2 regions of the Rhodoferax sp. GT1R46 genome follow, and region 1 is predicted to be linked to the other one. Evidence: predicted binding sites of a transcription regulator. Region 1 holds the regulator's gene; the other holds the start of a gene.
The links. The regulator FNR, encoded in region 1, switches genes on or off when oxygen is low (the NO sensors DNR and NnrR bind a similar motif). The targets are predictions, from matches to a motif close to TTGATNNNNATCAA.
Positions count from the first base shown of each region.

Region 2: a site for FNR is predicted at 1,390-1,403, ahead of AC097W_RS15605 (OmpW/AlkL family protein). Genes of this name have one in related genera too.

Region 1 covers NZ_JBWMBC010000006.1:244,692-248,106, forward strand. The annotation lists gene ccoG (cytochrome c oxidase accessory protein CcoG) at 1-1,005, shown strand, start outside; gene AC097W_RS14815 (FixH family protein) at 1,016-1,285, shown strand; gene AC097W_RS14820 (hypothetical protein) at 1,337-1,627, shown strand; gene fnr (fumarate/nitrate reduction transcriptional regulator Fnr) at 1,649-2,368, opposite strand; gene hemN (oxygen-independent coproporphyrinogen III oxidase) at 2,566-3,415, shown strand, end outside.
Region 2 covers NZ_JBWMBC010000007.1:145,394-148,808, forward strand. The annotation lists gene AC097W_RS15595 (hypothetical protein) at 1-56, shown strand, start outside; gene gspF (type II secretion system inner membrane protein GspF) at 75-1,313, opposite strand; gene AC097W_RS15605 (OmpW/AlkL family protein) at 1,473-2,069, shown strand; gene AC097W_RS15610 (lipase family alpha/beta hydrolase) at 2,366-3,283, shown strand; gene AC097W_RS15615 (lipase secretion chaperone) at 3,293-3,415, shown strand, end outside.

The DNA of each region.
Region 1 (3,415 bases):
CGCATGCGCCGCGATGCGGGCCCGTGGAATTTCGACAAAGTTCTGCGCAAATCTGGCAAGCACCTCTTGTGGCTCGCAGTGGCGTTGTGGACGGGCTTCACGTTCGTCGGCTATTTCACCCCGATCAAGGAGTTGGGTCTGGAGTTCGTTCAGCTCAACATGGGTTCGTGGGAAATCTTCTGGACCTTCTTCTACGGTTTTGCCACTTATGGCAATGCGGGCTTCATGCGCGAGCAGGTGTGCAAGCACATGTGCCCGTACGCGCGGTTCCAGAGCGCCATGTTCGACAAAGACACGCTTATCGTCACCTACGACGAAGAACGCGGTGAGCCTCGCGGTGCACGGTCCAGAAAGGCAGATCTGTCTACTTTGAAACTCGGTGCCTGTGTGGACTGCAGTCTGTGCGTTCAGGTTTGTCCGACCGGCATTGATATTCGCAAAGGGCTTCAATACGAATGTATTGGGTGCGGTGCCTGCGCCGACGTTTGCGACACGGTCATGGACAAGATGGGTTACGCACGGGGCTTGGTGAAGTACTCGACCCAAAACGCAGTGAGCCAACACTGGACGGGGTCCCAGACCCTGCGCCATGTGCTGCGCCCACGGGTGCTGGTCTACACGGCGATTCTTGGATCGGTGGTGATCGCAATGGCTTTGAGCCTGGCTACGCGGACCCCATTCAAGGTCGATGTAGTTCGTGATCGGGGTGTGTTGGCACGCGTCGTGGACGGCGGTCGCATTGAGAATGTCTACCGCCTTCAGGTAATGAATGCGACCGAGTCTACGCAGCGCTTCCGAATTGCGGTCGAAGGTCTGCCCGGTTTGGCAGTCGTCTCTGACGATGAAGTCGTCGTAGAGTCCACTCAGGCGCGGTGGGTGGCCGTTCGGATTGATGCGCCGTATGAGGTGGCCCCTCCAGGTTCTCACGTTATTCACTTCGAAATTTCTGCACAAGGCTCACAGGGCCATGTGTCGGAAAAATCTGTTTTCATTGTTCCCCGTTAAGGAGTTTCCCATGACCCCATCCAACCTGAATCCCGCGCGTCCATGGTGGAAGTTCGGTCACGTCTGGCTTGTCATCTCCGGCCCCGCAATCGTGGTCGTCGCGTCATTTGTGACGTTCTATCTGGCATTGGTCGGTAAAGATCCGGTGTTGGACGAAGACTATTACCGAAAGGGAATAGAAATCAACAAGACTCTGGGTGACAACCCGTCCAGTCTGGCACCCGCCACACAGGCGCGCAATCATGCGGCTACCGGTGTTCCTGCCCCCAAAACGCCGTGATTTCATCAGGTGCTCCACATTGAAATGCCCAGTCCTCAGGAGGAGAAGAACATGCTGCAGCAACGACTGATGTGGATTATCTGGCCTGCGTTTCTGGTGGCCGGCGCGCTGGAAATACTGGTTTTTGCGATGATTGACCCGCAGGATCTGCACTGGTTTGGTCAGCCGCTGGACTGGTCTCGCCAAGGGGTATACACCGTCGCATTTTTTGTGTTTTGGGGTCTCACCATGGCTTCAAGCGCCTTGACCACACTGTTGTCCATGTCGCCCTTTGAGGTCAATCGCTGCCCTCTGCCAGAGACGGACCGTCCGGACGGCTGCCCCAAACAGGGTTCTTGCTGATTACAGGTGCAACAGCCAGAGTCAGTTGCAAACCTTGGGGTTCACGATGTCTTTGAGTGCATCGGTATTGAGTATCCGGACGTGGCGCTGCTTCACTTCCACTATGCCTTCTTCCACAAATTTTGAGAAAGTTCGGCTGACGGTTTCCAGCTTCAGTCCAAGATAGCTTCCAATTTCCTCGCGCGTCATCCGCAGTACCAACTCGGATTGCGAAAACCCCCGCGCATGCAGCCGTTGCACCAGATTCAGCAAGAAAGCCGCCAGGCGCTCTTCCGCGCGCATGCTCCCCAGCAGCAGCATCACTCCATTTTCGCGGACGATTTCGCGGCTCATGATCTTGTGGACATGGCGTTGCAGGGCGTTGACCTCTCTCGACAGCTCCTCAATGCGGTCAAAGGGCATGACGCATACCTCGGCATCTTCCAGGGCCACCGCATCGCAGGTGTGATAGTCGTTAACAATGCCATCCAGCCCGATCACTTCGCCAGCCATCTGAAAACCCGTAACTTGGTCCCGGCCATCCTCAGAAGCCACGCAGGTTTTGAAAAATCCGGTGCGAATGGCGTAAAGACTGGTAAACCTTTCGCCATTGCGAAAAAGTATGTCTCCACGTTTGACTTTGCGTCGACTAGCCACGACGTCGTCAATGCGATCAAGCTCAGCCGGACTGAGCCCCAGCGGCATGCACAGTTCGCGCAAATTGCAGCTGGAGCAGGCCACCTTGATGGATTGAGGGCTCATCGCGACCATCTTGGAATCGGCATGCGCGGCAAGGGGCACCCGGGTTTCGGCGACTGAGTTGGGCTTGGATGTTTGATCAGGCATGGATTTCACCTAGTGTAAGTGACAGGCCAGTTTACCCAGTTTCGAAGTTCTTGATGCAAATCAAGTGATGGAAAGTCAAATGGCGGCACAGTAGCCCTTGTCTTGGAGCGTTCATGAAACCAGTTGCTGAAACCATAAATGATGATTTGTTGCGTCGATACGACGTGGCGGGCCCGCGCTACACCTCGTACCCAACCGCAGACCGTTTTGTCGAAGCATTTACGGCGGATGACTACGCGCAGGCCCTGACAATGCGGCGCGGTGGCGCTGCTGCCATGAACTTGCCGCTTTCGCTCTATGTACACATCCCGTTTTGCGAGTCGCTGTGTTATTACTGTGCCTGCAACAAAATCATTACCAAGCACCATGACCGTGCAGCGCCGTACCTGCGCTACCTTAGCCGTGAGGTTGATTTGCACACGGCCCAAATCGGTTTGGGCCAAACAGTCAGTCAGGTCCATCTTGGTGGGGGTAGTCCTACATTTTTGAGTGACGACGAATTGCGTGAGTTGATGACCATGTTGCGTCGCAATTTCACGTTTGCACCTGGGGGCGAATACTCCATTGAGGTGGACCCCCGAACCATCGACGCCTCCAGGCTCGACACCCTGGCCGAGCTTGGGTTCAACCGGCTGAGCTTTGGGGTGCAAGACTTTGATCCGGCGGTGCAAAAAGCAGTGCATCGAGTGCAACCTGCCGAGCAGGTGTTTGCTCTGGTGGCGGCCGCACGCGAGCGCGGGTTTGAGTCGATCAATGTGGATCTGATCTACGGACTTCCCCAACAAAGTCCGGAGTCCTTTGATCGCACACTGGCGCAGGTCAACGAGTTGCGCCCCGACCGGATTGCCCTTTATGCCTACGCCCATTTGCCAGAACGGTTCAAGCCGCAAAGGCGCATTGCTACTGTGTCATTGCCCAGTGGGGCAGCCAAAGTGTCCATGCTGTCCCGTTCGCTGGCTGCGT
Region 2 (3,415 bases), on a different contig from region 1:
AAGCGTCAAGCCAGTTGCGCTTTGACGTGGCGGTAAAGGCGACGACGCTGCGCTGACGGTTGGGCTCCCGACGCTTATCGCACCAGCTGGTTGAGCTGAATGATCGGCAGCAGCACCGCCAGCACAATCAGCATCACCACCAGACCCATGCCCACGATCAGAAGCGGCTCCAGCAGCGTGGCCAGTTGCATGGCGCGGCGTTGCACCTCGGTGCTCAGCTGTTTGGCGGCCCGGTCCAGCATCAGCGGAAGTTGGCCAGTTTGTTCACCCAGGCGGGCAAACATGCCCAGCAACCCGGGAAAGCGTTTCTTCTGCGAGAGGGCGGAAGCCAGCGGCGCGCCTTCACGCACCAGTACCAGGGCGTCCAGCGCATCGGCGCGCATCGAGCGGTTGGAGAGGGTGTCTGCGGCGGCTTGCAGCGCCTTGAGAATAGGCACGCCCGCTGCCGCCAGCATGGCCAGTGTGCTGGCAAAGCGGGCTGCGTTGTAGCCCCGCGAGAGGCGTCCGACCAGCGGCAACTTCAGCCACGCGGCATCAAACTTCTCACGAAATGCGGCGCTAGCCCACGCCAAACGTGCGCCGATAGCTATAAAAACAATAGCAAGAATGATGAGCCAGCCCTGGTTGCGCACAAAGCTGCCCAGCCCCAGCATGATGACCGTCAGCACGGGTAGTGCGCGTTTGCTGCCGGCAAACACCTGTGCCACCTGTGGCACCACATAGGCCAGCAAAAAGGTGACGATCACCACGGCCACCAGTGTCACGATGGCCGGGTACAACGCGGCGCCTATCAACTGCGATTTGAGGGCCTGGCTCTCCTCCAGGTCGTCCGCCAGCCGCTCCAGTACCAAACCCAGGTTGCCGCTGTGCTCACCCGCGCCCACCACGGCGCAGTAGGTGGTGGAGAACTCACGCGGGTGCTGCGCCAGCGCCGTGGCAAATGCCGCACCCCCATTGACCTCGGCGCGCAGGGCGGCCACCAGATTGCGTTGTCGCTCGTCCTCGGCCTCGTCAGCCAGTGCGGTGAGTGCGCGCTCCAGCGGCAGGCCGGACGACACCAGCCCGGCGATCTGGCGCGTCCAGATGGCCAGCGCGGTGGATCCAAATACGCGCGCGCTCCACAGGGTGGTTCCCCGTCTGGCGGTGCCCTGACCCGCTTTGCCCGGAGTGCCTGCGCCCACGAGCTCCACACCCAGCGGCACCAGAGCCTGGGCACGCAACAAACCGCGGGCTGTACGGGCGCTGTCGGCTTCAATGATTCCTTTGCGGGTTTCGCCGTCGGCGGTCAGTGCTTCAAAGGTGTAGGCGGGCATGGGGCTATGTTAGCCGCAGGCTTGTTGTGGTGCGGCGGCCACTTTTTCTTGTCTTGTGTGACTAAGGGTAAACCCTTTGATGCACATCAAACCCGTTTCTGGCGTTGCGACGTTCAATCGATTTCGGGAATGTCCCCGACACTTTATTAGCTGGTCAATATGAAAAAACAAGTCATCGCCGCCGCCGTACTCTGCACTCTGATGTCGGGTGCTGTGTTCGCCCAACAGGCCAAGGAAGGCCCATGGATGGTGCGCGTTCGCGCCGTGGATCTGATCAGTTCCAACACCGACAGTACGGGCGCGGGACTGACGGTGAACAACAAGTGGATTCCCGAAGTGGATATCAGCTACTTCTTCAACAAGAATGTGGCGGTCGAGTTGATTCTGACCGTGCCGCAGAAGCACACCCTGTATTCCAACGGCGCTGAAATCGGCACGCTGCAGCATCTTCCACCGACGCTGCTGGCGCAGTACCACTTTGATGCCAACGGCTTCAAACCCTACGTCGGCGCTGGCGTGAACTACACCCAGTTTTCCAGCGTGGATATTGCAGGCGGAGCCATCACCCTGGACAACAGCAGTTGGGGTGGTGCCTTGCAGGTGGGCGTGGACATTCCACTCAGTGGCAACATGTACCTGAACTTCGACTTGAAGAAGGTCTACATCAAGTCCAACGTCAATACAGGTGGCAATAGCATCGGCACCTTCAAGGTGGACCCTGTCTTGTTCGGCATGGGCGTGGGCTGGCGCTTCTAAACCCGATCCTGCTTGGGCGAAAAGCCCCGCTGCGCAGACGCGCAGCGGGGCTTTTTTATTGGCGTGGGCCGGCGCACCCGGGTTTACCAGCGTGACAAAAAATAGTCGCAACACTATGCTTCGTTAAAAGCACGACCGTGCTATTTTGATTGGGGCCGACTGACACAAGCAATCGGTACCCGATCGTCCGGCGACAGCGCCCACACCCCCACCGGTCGCACTGCCTTTTCAGACGGATTCCTTCAACCCTTTTGGCCTCACGGGCCTTATTGGAGACTATTTTGAAAAAGACTTTGATGACCTGGCTGGGTGCCTGCCTCCTGGCACTTGCATTGACGCCTGCCTCTGCCCAGGCAGCGGGCTACACCGAAACAAAGTACCCCATCGTGCTGGTGCACGGCTTGTTCGGCTTTGACAACATTGGACCGGTGGACTACTGGTACGGCATTCCGTCGGCGCTGCGCTCGGACGGTGCCCGGGTGTATGTGGCGCAGGTGTCTGCCGCTAACAGTACTGAAGTGCGGGGCGAGCAGTTGCTCACGCAGGTCAAGCAGATTCTGGCTGCCACCGGTGCCGCCAAAGTCAACCTGATTGGCCACAGCCATGGTGGGCCCACCATTCGCTATGTCGCATCGGTGCGCCCTGACCTGGTGGCATCCGCCACCTCGGTGGGGGGTGTCAACAAGGGCTCCGCGGTGGCCGATTTAATCCTGGGCGTGGCCCCGGCAGGTTCGCTGTCCAACACCGTGCTGGTCTCGGTGACCAACGGACTCGCCACGATCATCAACTTCCTGTCCGGTGGTTCAGGTTTGACCCAAAACTCGCTGGCCGCGTCCCAATCCCTGAGCACGGCAGGCTCGCTCAAGTTCAACCAGGCTTACCCGGAAGGCGTGCCCACCACCGCATGCGGTGAAGGGGCCTATACCGCGCGTGGCGTGTCCTACTTTTCCTGGAGCGGCGCCAAGCCCTACACCAACCTGCTCGACATCATCGACCCGGCGCTGGCACTGACGTCTCTGGCGTTTGGCGGCGCCAAGAATGATGGCCTGGTGGCCAGCTGTTCCAGCCACTTGGGGCGCGTGATCCGTGACGACTACGCCATGAACCACCTCGACGAAGTCAACCAGACCATCGGTCTGGTCAACCTGTTCGAGACCAACCCGGTCACCCTGTACCGCCAGCACGCCAACCGGCTCAAAAATCTGGGTCTGTAAAAAAAGCGTATGCAGCGCAATCGCACCCGGACCATCCTGGGCTTAGGGGCACTGGCTGCCGTGGCAGCGGGTGCGCTCTGGTTTTTTGGCGGGCCGGACAAGGCTGCTGAGGCGCCTGCGCAGCCCGCTACG